Linked DNA regions of Botrimarina mediterranea. The protein of the gene in region 1 binds, or shares a complex with, the protein of each later gene. Links are inferred from orthologs where the notes say so. Each region holds a gene or a part of one and is shown on either strand. Other genes may lie near its edges. The genes, in order: dnaN and dnaX.

What was found.
Region 2: the proteins of dnaN (region 1) and dnaX are in contact, whole or in part, in a cryo-EM structure (PDB 8GIZ), measured with the Escherichia coli proteins. The link is inferred for Botrimarina mediterranea from one-to-one orthologs.

What each region holds. Positions count from the first base shown.
Region 1 is NZ_CP036349.1:762-9,093, forward strand. The notes cover bases 1-2,791. They hold dnaN (DNA polymerase III subunit beta), read left to right. Parts: upstream 1-729; coding sequence 730-1,854; downstream 1,855-2,791. Other genes in these bases: Spa11_RS22665 (helix-turn-helix domain-containing protein), read left to right, coding at 1-400; Spa11_RS00020 (DciA family protein), read left to right, coding at 2,111-2,497; Spa11_RS00025 (DNA gyrase subunit B), read left to right, coding at 2,584-2,791. Also shown: more of Spa11_RS00025, read left to right, coding at 2,792-5,109; Spa11_RS00030 (response regulator transcription factor), read left to right, coding at 5,556-6,293; Spa11_RS00035 (response regulator transcription factor), read left to right, coding at 6,496-7,251; Spa11_RS00040 (VOC family protein), read left to right, coding at 7,258-7,674; Spa11_RS00045 (DUF1501 domain-containing protein), read right to left, coding at 7,790-8,332. UniProt on the Escherichia coli protein: Confers DNA tethering and processivity to DNA polymerases and other proteins. Acts as a clamp, forming a ring around DNA (a reaction catalyzed by the clamp-loading complex) which diffuses in an ATP-independent manner freely and bidirectionally along dsDNA.
Region 2 is NZ_CP036349.1:372,491-380,881, reverse strand. What follows is about bases 1,731-4,580. They hold dnaX (DNA polymerase III subunit gamma/tau), read left to right. Parts: upstream 1,731-2,290; coding sequence 2,291-3,871; downstream 3,872-4,580. Other genes in these bases: Spa11_RS01495 (YbaB/EbfC family nucleoid-associated protein), read left to right, coding at 4,033-4,398; Spa11_RS01510 (hypothetical protein), read left to right, coding at 1,731-1,952. Also shown: Spa11_RS01525 (saccharopine dehydrogenase family protein), read right to left, coding at 1-24; Spa11_RS01520 (DUF1338 domain-containing protein), read right to left, coding at 152-955; Spa11_RS01515 (hypothetical protein), read left to right, coding at 1,327-1,587; more of Spa11_RS01510, read left to right, coding at 1,602-1,730; rpoN (RNA polymerase factor sigma-54), read left to right, coding at 4,741-6,249; Spa11_RS01485 (WecB/TagA/CpsF family glycosyltransferase), read right to left, coding at 6,384-7,172; Spa11_RS01480 (glycosyltransferase), read right to left, coding at 7,266-8,391. UniProt on the Escherichia coli protein: Part of the beta sliding clamp loading complex, which hydrolyzes ATP to load the beta clamp onto primed DNA to form the DNA replication pre-initiation complex.

The DNA.
Region 1 (8,332 bases):
CGGGCGCAAGCCGATCACTAAAGCCGAGGCCCGCTCGTACATCACTCAAGCCGCCGCCCAAGAAGCTTCGACGCCTCTGTCGGACATCGCCGCGGTAGTGGCTCGTTACTACGCGATGTCGCTCCGCACGCTCCGCAGCAGCTCGCGCAAGGCGCCGGTGGTGTTGGCCCGAGCGGTGACGATCTTCCTCGCCCGCCAACTGACGCCGCTCAGCTACGACGAGATCGGCCGTTACCTGGGGGGACGCGACCACACGACCGTGATGCACAACTTCCACCGCATCGACGACCGGCTGCCGAAGGACCGGGCGCTGCGTTCGGCGATCGATGATTTGCTGCGTCGGCTCGGCCGGGCGGAGATGTCGGCGTCGTGCGTCTCGAAAGGGGAGGCGTCGCCATGAACATCGGCGGGCTTCCGACACTTTCGGGAAAACTTGGCGCGCGTCCGTTGCGATGTCGGCGCTTGGTGTCGTTCGAGGCGGTCACTGGCCCTCATGGTTCTCACCGGGCGACAATCGCTCGCCACGTCACAACCAACTCGCTACAGCGGCGCGCCGAGTTTTGCACGACGTTGTCTTCGCCACTAACTCGTGTCGCAGCAGGCGTTTTTGGACGCGGAGTCCTACGCCACCGACGCTTTTGCTCGCCGCCTTACAACTACCACCATTCTTTTTAAAAACTTTTTGAAGGAACGGGGACGGGACGCACGAGCGTCCGCCTCGAAGTGCCTATGAAGATCACCTGTGACCGCGAGAAGCTCCTCAAGGCCTTCCAAGACGTGGCGGCGGTCGCCCCTGCACGCAGCCCCAAGCCGATCCTGCAGAACGTCAAGCTCGAAGTGAGCGACAACGGCTCGGCCACCTTCTTCGCGACCGACCTGGAAGTCTCCATCCGCCGCGAAGTCGAAGGCGTCGAGGTCGAGACGCCCGGTTCGGTGCTGCTGCCGGTGACGCGCTTTGGCGCGATCCTGCGTGAGTCTTCCGACACGACGTTCCGCATCGAGACCGACGGCGTGAAGACGCTCGTCCGTGGCGAACGGAGCCGGTTCAACCTGCCGAGCGAGAACCCCAGCGAGTTCCCGCCGGCGGTGGGCTTCGACGCCGAGGCGTACTACCAGGCGCCGACACGGTTGCTCAAGGAGATGATCCGCCGGACGATCTTCGCGACCGACAACGAGTCGAGCCGTTACGCGTTGGGCGGTGTGAAGTTCGAAGTCTCTGAAGAGGGCAAACTCATCGCGGTCGGCACGGACGGCCGTCGCCTGGCGAAGATGGAGGGCCCGCTGGAGAAGATCGGCGACCCCGCCCCGGTGGGCGACGCGACGATCGTGCCGATGCGTTCGCTGCAACTCATCGACCGCACGTTGACCGACGAAGAGGCGCCGACGAAGTTCGCGGTGCGGGCCAACGACGCCGTGTTCGCCACGCCGACCTCGACGCTCTCGACCCGTTTGCTCGAAGGCCGTTACCCGCGTTGGCGCGACGTCGTTCCGACCCGTAGTGATTCGGCGAAGATCGAGCTGACGGTCGGCCCGTTCTTCGCCGCGGTGCGGCAAGCGGCGATTGTCACGAACGACGAGTCGCGGGGCGTGGACTTTGCCTTCGGCGACGGCGCCCTGGTTCTCGCCGGCCAAGCGGCCGAGGTCGGCGAGTCGCACGTCGAGCTGCCGATCGGCTACGACGGCGCGAAGATCGAGATCACCCTTGACCCGCGGTTCTTGGTCGACTTCCTCAAGACGCTCGGCCCCGAGCAGTCGTTCACGTTCGACTTGGTGGACAGCGACTCGGCCGCGGTCGCCCTCACCGACGACGGCTACACATACGTCCTCATGCCCCTTGCGCGCGACCGGAATTGAAGTCTCTCCGTTTAAAGGAGATGGGGGGATGTTGGAGATAGGGGAGATCGCAAGGCGATGTAGAAGCTTCGTTTGAGATACGGAAGGTGTAATAAAAAAATGGAAATATAGGAGGCGTCTCCGACGCCGACTACGGTCTCCTTGCCGCATCCGACATGACGCGCGTAATCGGCGTCGGAGACGCCTCCTACAGAAATGAAACTTTTTGCTTTCATCCCCCCTATCACCATCATCTCCTTCAACAATCGACTTACCAGTGGACCAAGACGTCGCCCAAAAGCTGTCGGACCTGTGCAAGCGTTCGGAGAAGGAACGCGCCGGGTTCTACGCGCGGCGGCCTAAGCGTGCGGGGGATGTGGTGGCGGCGGTGGTCGCCAAGCACGGCTACGCCGCAGTGAAGGGCGCCGACAGGGTGCGGGACGGCTGGGCGAAGGCGGCGGCCGAGGTGTTGGGCGATGCGGCGATCGCCGGCATGACCGCGGCCGGCGCGCTCAAGCGGGGCGTCCTAGAGGTGATGGTCGCCAACCATGTCGTCATGCAAGAGATCAATTTCCACCGACCCGCCCTGCTCGCCGCCACGCAAACGGCGCTATCCGACTCCAAGATCACAGCGCTGCGATTCAAGGTAGGACGGATTACCTGACACGATATCTCCCCTATCACCAACATCCCCCCTCATCTCCTTCCTAAGAGAAACCCAGCCACCCCAACGGCTAAACGAAACACAACATGGCGATCGAGTCCAATAAAGAATACGGCGAAGGCGACCTAGAGCACCTCTCCGACCTGGAGCACGTGCGCGAACGGCCCAGTATGTATATCGGCGACACGACGGTGCGTGGCCTGCACCACTTGGTGTACGAGGTTGTCGACAACTCGATCGACGAGGCGATGGCCGGCTTCGCGACCGACGTGTCGGTCACGATCAACCCCGACGAATCGGTTACGGTCGAGGACAACGGTCGCGGCATCCCCGTTGAACGTCACACCCAGCTCTCCGAGCAGTTCGATCGCGAGGTCAGCACGCTCGAAGGCGTGATGACGGTCCTCAAGTTCGGCGGCAAGTTTACCAAAGGCGCCTACCAAACCTCGGGCGGCTTGCACGGCGTCGGTGTGACGGTGGTCAACTTCCTCTCCGAATGGGCCGACGTCGAGGTCTTCCGCGATGGCGGCGTCCATCACCAGGAGTACGAGCGCGGCATCCCCAAGGCGCCGATTAAGCGGATCGGCAAGAGCGACAAGAGCGGCACGAAGACGACGTTCAAGGCCGACCCGCAGATCTTCCAGGTCACGAAATACAACTACGCGACGCTGGTGAAGCGGTTACAGGAGTTGGCGTTCCTCAATAAGGGCGTGCGGATCACCATCACCGATGGCCGCACCAACGATTCGGAGACTTTCCAGTACGAGGACGGCATCCGCGAGTTCGTCGTCCACCTCAACCGGGCCAGCGAGCAGGTCCACCCAGAGGTGCTCTACCTCCAGGGCGAGCAGGACGGCGTCGAGCTCGAAGTCGCGCTGCAGTACTCCGGCGAGTACACCGAAAACGTTCACACCTACGTCAACAACATCAACACGCACGAGGGCGGCACGCACCTCAGTGGCTTCCGCGCGGCGTTGACGCGGACGCTGAACAACTACGGCAAGAAAGAGGGGATGTTCAAGGACCTCACCCCCAACGGTGAGGACTTCCGCGAAGGGCTCACCGCGGTTATCTCGTGCCGCGTGCCGCACCCGCAGTTCGAGGGCCAGACGAAGACCAAGCTCGGCAACGGCGAGGTCGAAGGCATCGTTAACACCCTGTTCGGGGAGTACCTCCAGAAGCACCTCGAAGAGAACCCGAAGACGGCCAAAGCGATTCTCCGCAAAGGGATGGTCGCCGCCGAGGCTCGCGAATCGGCCCGCAAGGCGCGGCAGCTCATCCGCGAACGGAAGGGCGCCCTGGGCGGCGGTTCGCTGCCGGGCAAGCTGCGGGATTGTTCCAGCAAGGTGGTCGATAAGTGCGAGCTGTACCTCGTGGAAGGCGACTCGGCCGGCGGTCCGGCCGAAGGCGGACGGCGGCGTGAGTTCCAAGCGATCCTGCCGCTGCGAGGCAAGATCATCAACGCCTACAAGAGCCGCGAAGACAAAGTTCTTGCGAACGAAGAGATCCGCAGCATGATCTCTGCCATCGGCGCGGGGATCGGCGCCGAGCAGGACATCAGCAAACGCCGCTACGGCCGCGTCGTCATCATGACCGACGCCGACGTGGACGGGTCGCACATCCGCACGCTGCTGCTGACGTTCTTCTATCGCCAGATGTACGACCTCGTGGCCCGTGGCCACGTCTACGTCGCCCAGCCGCCGTTGTTCCGCGTCCGTCGCGGCAAGAACCCCGCGCGGTACGTCCAGACCGAGGAAGAGATGCGCATGGAGCTTCTCAATCTGGGTCTCGGCGACAGCGTGCTCGAGTCGGCCGAGGGCGTTCGTATCGAAGGGGACGCCATGAGCGCCTTGGTCCGGCACTTGGCGGGGCTCGAAGATGCGTTGCTCCAGCTCGAACGCCGTGGCGTGTCGCTGAAGATGCACGCCGAGCGACAAGACCCCGTGACCGGCAAGCTGCCGGTATACCATGTCTTCTTTGGTCTGGAAGAGCATTGGTTTACGTCACGACAAGAAGTCGATGACTTCATCGCCCAGAAGCAACACGCCTCGACGGACGAGATTGTCGTCGAGTTCGGCGCCGCGGCGATCACGCTCCAGGACATCGAGGCGGCCCAAAACGGTGAGGCGGCCCAGAACGGCGAGGCCAACGACGCCCCGGATGCAGTAGTCGCCGTCAAGCAACGTCTGCGGGTCGTTGAGCTGCATGAGGTACGGACGATCAACACCGTCCTCGGTGAATTGTCGCCGATGGGCTTCGAGATCGACGCGCTGATCCCGCAGGAGCGCACCGGCGAGGAGACGAGCCGGTTTGTGATCCGCCGGGGCGAATCCGAGTCGGGGCTCGACGACCTGCGTGGGCTGCCCGCCGCGATCCGCGCCGCGGGTGAGAAGGGTTTGCAGATCATCCGCTTCAAGGGGCTCGGCGAGATGAACGCCGAGGAACTCCGCGACACCACCCTCGACCCCGCCGCCCGGACGCTGCTACGGGTGACGATGGAAGACGCCGCCGCGGCCGATGAACTGTTTCGGGTGCTGATGGGCGACCAAGTCGAGCCGCGCCGCGAGTTCATCCAGAAGCACGCCTTGGACGTCAAGAATCTCGACGTTTGACCCCCCCGGGGATGGCGGCATCATAAGCGTCCGGATTGGCCACTGCCGAGCGAGAGTAGAAGCCCCATCGATCGCGTCGCGAGCGATTGCGTGAGTGACCGCACACAATTGGTATTGAGAAAGGACCGCAATTTAGGAAATTACGGCAATCCACATAGAAATCCTCGTCTGATTTCTTGGGAATTGAAGGCGATAAACCCCGATACCGTAGGGGTTTGCGGCACGCCGCGTTCCTAATGCGAAGCCATCTTCGCTTTTCCTTGTGTTGCGGCGGCCTCATGACGTGGTTAGAACCGGGTGTTGCCAGCCAAGAGCAGCGGCGATTCTCCTCTCTTTCTCCCCCAAAACGTGGGGGAGATGGGAGGGTCATTGCTGTTCGTTAGCCAGCGTATCGGACGTCTTTGGGGCTTCGTCCACGATGGATAGCTATGCAGGAATCGGCAGGTTTGTTTCGCGAAGAAGGTCTAGAGGCGTCTGACGAACTCACGACTCACGTCGGACTCGCGGCGGGGCGGCCCCTGTCACGGATAGCGGACGAGATCGAAGAGATCCTCAAAGCACTGGGATCGGGCGGCGATCACGACTTCTCACCTTTATCGGATTACAGCGAGTGCGTGTTCCTCAAGAACGCGGACGGCGTCTGCATCTACAGCAACAAGGCGCATCGTCAGCTCTTCGCACAGATCGGTTCGCCGATCGGCCGTACCGCCAACGCGTTTCTCGACGCGGTCGGCGCGGCGCTCAGTGAGAGGCAGGATGCCCTGCTCTTCGACGGGTGCCGGTACTGTGAGTGCGAGCACACCAACACGGGCCCTGACGGCCTGCTCTACAAGATGGTGACCCACAAGCGGTCACTCCAATCACTCAATGCCCCAGGCCTGGCGATCCTCGGGGTCATCCGCTTGGAGCGGCAGACCGACACCGACGCAGCGACCCGCCGGCTTGATCTTTCGACGGCATGCGCGCGATTCCGTGAGCTGTCGGACCGCGACCAGGAGCTGTGCCGTCAGACAGCCCTAGGCGTCAGCAGCCGCGAACTAGGCGAACGCCTGAGTATGACGACGCGAGGTGTCGAACTTCGCAAGCAGAAGGCGTTCTCCAAGCTGGGAGTAGCAAAGGCGGTTGACTTGGCGAGGCTGTTGACGCGGTTGCAGGACCGCGGCTACCTCGACCTCGGCTTGTAGCTAGCTCGGATCGGTGAGAAAGAAGTGGCCGCTCGGAGAGTTCTCGTCGCAAACGTGTGTGACGACATCGAGGGGATTCGGCCCAACGTCTTAGACGGTCGGCAGTGGCGCTCTACGGAACTAGCCCTGACCAATAATCGCGACCTCCAGGCCTGCCCCCGCTGAGTTGGCATTTGTAGAAAGTGAGAGAGTCGATAAGCCCATGATCGCAGACACCAATCAGGGCGACTCGCTCAGCGCCAACTCCGAGGCGACGACGAACGACTGTGCGTTCACGCCGACCGGACGCCCCCTCTGCCAAGTGGCGGACGAGGTCTATCGGCATGTAAAGCTGTGCGTCGAGGCGGTCGACTGGTCCTTCCCCCAACTGGAATGCCTCCCCGAGTGCGTCTACATCAGCAACGCCCAAGGCGTGCTCGTGTACAGCAATCCGTCCCATCGAAAGCACTTCTCGCCGAACGCCTCACCCATCGGCAGAACCAAGCGGGCGTTCCTTGACCCCGTCATTGCCGATCGCGCCGATAAGATCGAGAGTTTGATCTTCGACGGCTCGCCGTACGTGATCTGCGAGAACGCCGGCGTGGGACTTAACGGCGCCACCTATCACGTAGTCGCTCACGCCGCCTCGCTTAAGCCGCTCAATGCCCCGGGATTGGCGATCCTCGGCGTTATGAGGCTCAGCATCCACAACGACCGGACGAAAGTCGCCAAGCAAACCGATCTCTCCATCGCCTACGCGAAGTTCCGCGAACTCAACGCGCGCGACCAAGATATTTGCCGCCGAACCGCTCTAGGCGCTAGCAGCCGCGAGCTCGGCGAATCGCTCGACATGACGACACGTGGCGTCGAGTTGCGGAAGCAGAAGATCTTCGCCAAGTTAGAGGTCGCCAAGGCCGTCGATCTGGCCCGCCTGCTGACGCGGCTGCAGGACAACGGCTTCATCGATATGGGGTTGTGATCGCCGATGGACGACCGCATCAGCCTGATCACGCTCGGCGTGCGCGACGTGGCCGCGTCGGCGCGGTTCTATGCGGCTCTCGGGCTGCCGCGGCTCGACTTTCCGGGCGATGAGGTGGCGTTCTTCTCTCTACGCGGAACGTGGCTCTCACTCTACGGCCGCGAGGCGTTAGCGGAAGACGCACAGGTAAGCGCCAAGGGGAGCGGTTTCCGTGACGTCGCCCTGGCGCACAACGTTGGTTCGGAGGATGAAGTCGATCAACTTCTCACCGAAGCGGTCGCCGCCGGCGCGACGCTCGTCAAAGCGGGGCAGCGGGCCTTCTGGGGCGGCTACTCGGGCTACTTCGCCGACCCCGACGGCCACCTCTGGGAGGTGGCGCACAACCCGATGCTGTGGATTGGCCCCCCCGCGTCGGAGCCGTGATCGCCTCTTCAGGCAGAGAAGAAATAACCGCGTCGAGCACGACGGTCGGCCTTCCGGGTCGACGATGCCTCGGCAAAGAGGCCGTTGTGTCCGTCATGGTGAATCCAAGAACAGATTAAGCAAAGAGCCCATCGATGACGGCGCCGCCATCGACGAGCTTGACCGGGCGTCCCGTGCTGGTGGTGTTCTCGTGCGACGGGTCGATATCCAGCGCGTGGTAGATCGTCTGAAACAGGTCCTGTGGCGACACGGGGCGGTCGATAACCTCGGCGCCGCTCTTGTCGGTGGCGCCGATCACCTGACCTCCTTGGACGCCGCAGCCCGCGAGCCACGCGCTGAAGGCCTTCGGATAATGGTCGCGCCCGCCACGGCCGTTGATGCGCGGCGTGCGGCCGAACTCGCCCATCCAGACGACGAGCGTCGAGTCGAGCATGCCGCGCTCTTTGAGGTCGGCGATCAGCCGGGCGGCCGGCTTGTCGAACTGCCCGCACAACTCTTGCGTGCGGGCGTGGTTGTCGTCGTGCGTGTCCCAGCCGCCGAGCGTCACCTCAACGAACGTGACGCCCGACTCCAGCAGACGCCGAGCGAGCAGACAACCGTTGGCGAAGCGGCCCTCACCGTAGCTGGCCCGCATCGCGGTGGTCTCTCGCTCGAGGTC
Region 2 (8,391 bases), 380 kb from region 1 along the record:
AATGGTGACGGGATACTTGCTCAAGGGAAAGCCTCTTAGGCGTTCGGACTCTTGTGGATTAAATGACGAATGACGAAGCCCGAATGACGAACCCGTCGGAGGGGTCTATCTGCCCCCGACAGGTTCGTCATTCGAGCTTCGTCAGACCGCGTTAGCGCTTCGCGTCCGTCGATTCGAAGATCTTGTCCGCGCTGGCGGCGACGAACCCGGGGTAGAGCTCACCCGATTCGGTGGGGTAGCGCTTGGCGAACTCGTAGTAGCAGGTGGGGACTTCGTGCGTCTCACCGCCGGCGAACTGGATCGGCATGCGGTCGGCCAGCGTCGAGCCTTGCTCGAGAAGCACCTCGGGCGTTCCCTTCACACGGCCGCCGGACGCGTTGACCTGGTAGCCCAGGCTCTCGACGACTTGCAGCACCTCTTCGACCGACGTGGTCTGCGTCAGGTAGTTGACGCCGATCGTGAAGTGGTTCGGGCGGATGCCGATCGACGCGACCCAGGCGGCGTACTCGCTCTCATCGACGAGGGTCTGGTAATCCTTATAGCTGATCGGCTCCCACAGCGGGCCGGCCCAGAGGATGCTCGGGTCCTCGACTCGCTTCGGATCGACCTGGGCGGCGAGGCCTTCGAGGATCTTTGCCGCGGCGGGCGACAACTCGTTCACGCGCAGCTCGGAGACGAACACCCGTGGCATCTCCTGCTCGGGCGGCAGGTAGCCGTAAGCAGAGAGCTTCTTGTCTTTGAAGTCGTAGGGCTCGTACGGCGTGTAGCCGACGGCCAAGAGGTGCGGCTCGAGCGACTTGAGGCGGATCGGCTCAAGGGCCAGGGTGCGGAAGGCGACGTGGTCGTTGACGACACGCTCGCCACGCTCCTCGAAGGCCGCCTTGATGCGTTTGGCCTGCGGGGTCATGGCGACGTAGTCGTCCCACAGCCGGTCGAAGAACTGATTGATATCCATCGCTTAAAGCCCTGGAATTGCGACCGAAGGAACCGTAACCGCCTGCCCCTATCGTACTTTAGCGCACAACAGCGACAAACCATCGCCACTGCGCAAAGAAACCGCGCCGGTGCGTGATGGATGTGAAGAAAGGAGATGCGGGGATGGCACATTTTGTACCTCGGCCAACGATCGCCGTTCGGTCCTCGCAGCTGAAATGAGCGCAAAGTCTGTAAGGGGTTGAAGCAGTCTTCATCGCCAGCCTAGGCGCCCATTCTTGGGCGGTGGGAAAATCCCACCTTGAGAAAAGTGGGTGAAAGCTGATGCGATCGAGTTGCCTTGGACGTATTGTTAACTGGGAAGCTATCAACCCTCCTCGCGGAGACCCGGCTGTGACGACAAAGACTCTCGATTCGAAGGGACGTCTGACCCTAGGACCGCAGTACGCTGGGCAATTGGTCATCATTGATGACAGCGACAGCTCGCAGATTGTGATCCGGAGGGCAGTCGCCTTGCCGGTAGAAGAAGCCTGGCTCTTCCAGAACGAGAAAGCTCAGAAGTTAGTGGCCGCCGGTCTCCGCGATGCAAAGGCCGGCGAGTTTGTGGAGGGACCCGACCTGGACGCGGACTTAAGCGCGTTTGATGACGAATAGGACGGGAGGGTCCGATGGCCTATTCGCTGGTTTGGGCAAAAGCTGCCCGTAAAACCTACGACGAGCTAAAGGCCGCGGCTCAAAAGCAGCAAGTCACCGCGAAGAAAGCCGGTAAACGCAAGTCATCGCGCCAGATCGGGACTTTCAAGCAGGTCGCCAAGACGCTGAAGCTGCTCTCGGATAATCCCAGGCACCCGGGCCTGAACACCCATGAGTACAGCGGTCTGATTAGTCCCTTCGACTCGAAAGCCCGTGTTTGGGAGGCGTACGCTCAGAACAATACTCCTGGCGCCTACCGGGTCTTCTGGGCCTACGGGCCCGATCGAAAGCAGATAACCATCGTCGCGATAACGCCCCACCCATAGCGTCGTCCTCGCCATCCCCCTATTTCCTTTCTTCAAATCGCCGCGCCCCAGGCCGTTTGACGGCCACCAGAGGGGAGCGTCATACTTCAGGGCCCGATGGCGGTCGGCGAGGGGTCCCTGTGACGGGGGCCGCGCGAACCTGGTCAGGGTGGAAACGCAGCAGCCATAAGCATGCGTCAACGGGTGCGGGGACCTCTCGCCCGCCGCCATCGGATTGAAAACAACAGCGACTCTTAGCCGCCGACGGCAGTCGGCGGTTTTCGTTTGGGGCCGTTCGCGCGGCCGGGGGCTGCCGCCCGCGGCTATGGGCCATTCCGTAGGAGACGGCGGTTTAAGGGATGTCGGATCTGCAGACGACCGCCGCCGAGGTGTCCACCGCTGGCGCCGACTACATGGTCGTCGCCCGCCGCTACCGGCCGCAGCGCTTCACCGAGCTGATCGGCCAGCAGCACGTCGCCGGGGCGTTGCAGCAGGCGATCCGCACGGGCCGCATCGGCCACGCCTATCTGTTCACCGGCGCCCGCGGGGTGGGGAAGACCTCCGCCGCGCGGATTCTGGCGAAGGCCCTCAACTGCGAGTCGGGCCCGACGCCCGAGCCCTGCTGCCAGTGCGACGCCTGCGAACGGATCGCCACCGGCGACGACGTCGACGTGCTCGAGATCGACGGCGCCAGCAACCGCGGCATCGACGAGATCCGCCAGCTGCGGCAGAACGCCGGCGTGCGGCCGAGCCGGTCACGGATGAAGGTCTACATCATCGATGAAGTCCACATGCTCACGAAGGAGGCGTTCAACGCCCTCCTCAAGACGCTCGAAGAGCCGCCCGAGCACGTGAAGTTCATCTTCGCGACGACCGAGCCGCAGAAGATCCCGATCACGATCCTGTCGCGCTGCCAGCGGTTCGACTTCGCCGGTGTCGACACCGTCTCGATCAGCGAGCGCCTCCGCCAAATCGCCGACGCCGAAGGGGTTGGCATCGACGAGGAGGCGTTGCAGATCCTCGCCGTGCGTGCGGCCGGCTCGATGCGGGACAGCCAGTCGCTGCTCGAGCAGCTGCTCGCCGTTGCCGACCACCACATCTCGGCCGACGACGTCAACTCGCTGCTGGGGATCGCCCCCGCGGCGCGCGTGGCGGAGCTTGCGGAGCGTTTGGCGGATCGCGACGCGGCGACGGGGCTCGCGCTGCTCGACTCGGCGGTCCGTACCGGCGCCGACCCGGGGCAGGTGCTCGACCAGCTGATGGGCTACTACCGCGACGTCATGGCGGTCACCGTCGGCTGCCCGCCAGAGCAGATGCTGACGGCCCTGCCGGGCCAATACGACGCGGCAAAGGCCCTCGGCGAGCGATTGGGCGTCCACACGCTGCTGGCGGCGATGCAAGTCCTTGATCAGACCGCCGCTCGCATGAGAGTGAGCGTTCATGAGCGGACGCTCGCCGACATGGCGATCGTGCGGCTGGCGACGCTCGAGGACCTCGATAGCCTCGCGCAGGCGGTAGCGGATGTGCGGGCGAATCCGGGCGCTGCGGTAAAAAAAAACGTTGAGCCGTCCGTAGGGCCACCGGGGCTGCCGCCCGCGGCTAGACCACAAAGCACTCCACCGCCTTCGAACGGGGCCGCAAAAGCGCCTTCGCTTCCGCCGTTGCCTCCTACTCCCGCGCCGCGTCCTGTCGCGCCGCCGCAACCGGCGGCTACCGCCGAACCCGCCAACGAAGACAACGACCCGAACAGCCTGATGGCGCAGTTCGCGGCGATGCGCGAGTCGGCGGCGGAGTCGCGGCCCGGCGCCCCGGCGTCGCGCCGCGTGAGCCGCCGGCAGCAGCAGACCGAGATCGCCCAGCACCCGTACGTCGCCAAGGCGATGGAGCTGTTTGGAGTGGAACCGGACCGTCTCCGCTACATGCCTCCGCGCGAAGAATGAGGTTTTTCAGACACATCTGTGGGAGGCGTCTCCAGACGCCGATTACGGTGTCCTGGCCGAACACGGCATGGTGCGCGTGATCGGGGTCTGGAGTCCCCTCCCACAAATCCGACAAACCATCGGACTTCACCCCCCGTCCCTAACCCCCCGTCCCTCCCGTTATGTTCAAAGGCCTCGGCAACCTCGCCAACCTCGGCGAGATGATGAAGCAAGCGTCGCAGATGGGCGCGCGCGTCCAGGAAGTCCAGGAGCGGATGAAGTCGCTCCGGGTTACCGGCGAGGGGGGCGGCGGCATGGTCCAGATCGACATGACCGGCGCGCAAGAGGTGCTCGCCGTGCGGGTGGACCCCGGCCTCGTCGAACGCGGCGAGCGGGAGATGATCGAAGACCTCACCGTCGCGGCGATGAACGACGCCATCGAGAAGGCCCGCGTCCTCCATGCCGAAGCCATGCAAGAAGTGACCGGCGGCATGAACCTCCCCGGCATGAGCGACATGCTGGGCAAGCTCGGCGGAGAGCAGCAGTAGACCGATCGGGTGACATCGATGACCGGCAGCAAAAAGCCGTCGGCGAGCCGGTAGCGTGAGCTCACGGAGTGACGTGGGTACCCGCTTCCCTCCGGGCGCTCACGCTTCCGGCTCGCCGTCTAGCGTCCGCCGCCTGTGGCCGCCCACAAGCTACACTTGCAGCGACCCCGGTCGTTGACCTTACGGCCCCCCAGGCGGTATGGTACACGAGTTGCTAGGGCCGCGGCGGCGGACCTCAACGTCTACCGCCCGCCGTGGCTCTTCACACGGATCGAACACCAGCGTCGGCGTCAGGGCCTCTCCTGCGCCGGACAGGCGGCACACAAGGGCGGAACGATAATCATGCGAATGTCCTTCGGGCAATCGATGCAGATGGCGCAAAAGCAAGTGCTTGCGCCACGCATGATTCAATCCATGGAGATCCTCCAGCTGCCGATCCTCGCGCTGCAGGAACGGATCGAGCAGGAGCTGCAGGACAATCCCTGCCTCGAGCAAGTCGAGCCCGACGGCGAGGACGTCTACGAGCCCGAGCGCGTCGAGCGCGAAGAGGGCGAGCGCGAGTTGGTCGTCAAAGAGGACTCCAACAACGAGGACGATTTCGAACGCCTCGTGAACATGGCGGAGAACTTGCCGGACGACTACGAGGAACGCAGCCGGCCGTCGCAGGGCCAGATGGAGGCGGACTCCGATCGGGCGTTCGACCAGATGGCGAACATGACCGCCCGACCCGAGACGCTGTGCGACTACCTGCAGCACCAACTCTCCTGGTTCAACCTCGAAGAAGAACTCCGCCGCATGGCGGAGCGGATCATCTACAGCCTCGACACCAACGGCTATCTCAAGTCGCCGCTCGAAGAGCTGCTGCCGCCCGTCCCGCCCGACCTCAACGGCAACGCGGACGTGTACCGCAAGGCGCAGCTGGAGCTGGCGCAGAAGGCGCTGACCGTGGTGCAGCACCTCGACCCGCCGGGCGTCGGCGCGCGGTCGCTCAAGGAGTGCCTGCTGCTCCAGCTGCCGCCGGGCCACCCGTTCGAGCCGGAGATGCGTGTCCTCATCGAGAGCCATCTCGAAGACCTGCAGAACAACCGGCTCCCGCAGATCTCTAAGAAGACGGGCATGTCGCTCGACGACATCAACGAGATCTGGGAAGAGATCCGCTTGCTCAAGCCGAAGCCCGGCGCCGAGTTCGCCGAGTCATCGGTCCCCAGCGTGCGCCCCGACGTGTTCCTGGAGAAGGACGACGAGGGCAAGTACGTCGTGCGTCTCGAAGACGGCGACCTGCCGAGCCTGTACGTCTCGCCCTACTACCGCAAGCTGCTCAAGCAAGCGGCCGACGCCGACGAAGAGACGCGCGAGTACATCAAGCGCAAGATCAACTCGGCCCAGTGGCTGATCGAGGCGATCGAGCAACGCCGCAGCACGCTCAGCCGCGTGTCGCAAGCGATTGTCGATCACCAGACGCGGTTCCTCGACGAGGGGCCCGAGTCGATCGAGCCGCTGAAGATGCAGCAGATCGCCGACCGCGTTCACGTGCACGTAACGACCGTCAGCCGCGCCGTCGACGACAAGTGGATCCAAACCCCGCGCGGCATTTTCCCGCTGAAGCGGTTCTTCGTCGGCGGCACACAGAACGCCGACGGCGAGGACGTCGCCTGGGACGTGGTGCGGATCAAGCTGCAAGAGATCGTCGACAAGGAAGACAAGTCGAAGCCTCTCTCCGACGACGCCCTGGTAAAGGAGCTGGCGAAAGCCGGCATCGAAGTCGCCCGCCGCACCGTAACGAAGTACCGCAAAGCCATGGACATCCCCAGCAGCCGGCAGCGCAAGGACTGGGCGGCGGAGAAGAAGTAGTCGCAGCTGTTTTTAGCCACAGATGAACACGGATAAACGCGGATGCCTTGTACGGGCAATCTCTCCTCCTGATTGCGAAGTCTTGTAACTAGAGCAACCCAGAGTAGATGGAAGCCCTGAGCACGCATCCGTGTTCATCTGTGTCCATCTGTGGCTAAATCACTTCGGCGCCACCAATAGGCTCGCCAGAGGAACTGCGGGTTGCCTAGTACGTAGCGGCGCCAGAGGCGGCCAGGGTCGGCGATGAGGCGGGCGGCCCATTCGTGGCCGGCGCGCCGGAGCCACTCGGGGCCGCGGGCTTGTTCGCCGGCGTAGTAGTCGAACGTCGCGCCGAGGGCCCAGACGACCGGCGCGTTGAGGCGGTCGCGGTTCGTTAAGACCCAGTGCTCTTGGATCGGCGATCCCATGCCGACAAGGACGACATCGGCATTGAACGCGTTCGCAGCGTCAATCGCCGAGGCGGTCTTCTCGGGACTAGCGACGTAACCATCGTGCGAGCCGATTGGGTCGAGGCCGCCGACGAGACCGCCAATTCGGCTATCGATTTCGGCAACGGCTCGCTCAACGACACCAGGTTTTCCAGCGATCACAAAGACTCGGAGGTCCTTCTCTTTGCAGCAGCCCAACAAGTCCGGCAGCCAATCGGCGGCGGTCATGCGCGGCGGCTCGGGCAAACCTTGCAGCCGCGCGCCCCAACCAATGCCCTTGCCGTCGCAGTAGACGAGGTCGCACAACTCGTTGAGGTACTGCCGCAGCAGTGCGTCGCGCGCGGCGAGGTTGGCGACGTGGACGTTGAGATAACCCACCGTCCACCGCGCCGACTTGTCCCGCGCCGCGGCGACGACGTAGTTGAACAGCTGTCTTCGATCGACAGGATCGACGGCGAGGCCGGTGACTTCGATTCGCGGCGGTAGTTCTTGCATTGGCTAAGAATGGGACGCGGATGACGCGGATTTAAATGGATTCACGAAGATGAAAAGCAAGAACTCAATCCGTGGAAATCTCTTCTATCCGCGTCATCCGCGTCCCATTCTTCTTAATCGACTAGCCCAGTCGAGCAGTCGTTGCGATTGGACGAGGCGGTCGTACTCGGCGGGGACGCCGGTAAAGGCGTGGCGGGATTCGTCGGTGCTCGTTAAGTAACGTTCAAGCGCTGCGACAATCGCGGGTTCGTTGTCTTGGTCGGCGATGAGCGGGTCGGCGACATGCTCGCGCACTAGGCGCACCGTGGCTGAGTCTTCGGGGCCGAGCACCAGCACGGGGCGGCGCACCGCGGCGGCTTCGAAGATTTTGATTTTGATGTCTTGCGACTCGGGGCCCGTGTGCACGAGCAGCAAGTCCGCTTGCCGCGTGGCGGTGAGCGATTCCTCGTAGGGCTTCCAGCCGGCGGTGAAGATCTCGACGCGTTCAGCATCGGGCGTCGGCGGCACGGGCTGAATCACACGGCCGGCGAGCTCGAAACGGAAGCGCTGGCCCGTCTTTGCCGCAACGTTTCCGAGCGCAGCGACGAGCGCCTCCAGTGGATGCCCCTGCCAGAGCGTGCCACTGAAGAGCAGTCTCACCGGCGCCGACGGATCGCGCGGCGGAACCGGCGCGTTCAGAATCGCTTCAACGCCGGTCGCATCGAAGCCGTTCGGAACCCAGCGCCACTTGCCGCTCTCTTCGGTGCTCCAAAAGTCCACAGAGAAATCCGCGTGGCGCGAGCGCACTTTGTCGAGCGTGCTGCGGCTGACGATCGTTAGACCGTCGGCGTCGCGCAAAACCTTGGCTTCGAGTCCGCGGTTGTACGCGCGGTAGGCGGCGTTGGGGAACGGGAAGAAGACGGGGTGGAACCAGTCATCGCGGAAGTCGGCGATCCACGTCGCGCTGTCGCCGAGACGCTTTTTGATCGCCCGTCCAGCAAGGTGGACGCTGTTGTAAGGGCTCGACGTGAGCACGATTGCTGGCTCGTCGCGGATCGCCGCGAGCGCCGCGCGAAACAGCGGGCCGTTCGCCAATCGCCTTTGATCGGGCATTAGCAACCACGGCCGCAAGCGCGCCGCGAGGCCGCGCTTCTCGGACGGTGGTCCTTCGCTGACGACGGGCTTGCCGTCGCCGCCGCGGGCGAAGCGCGCGGGGTCGAAGATCGCTGGCGTGACGACC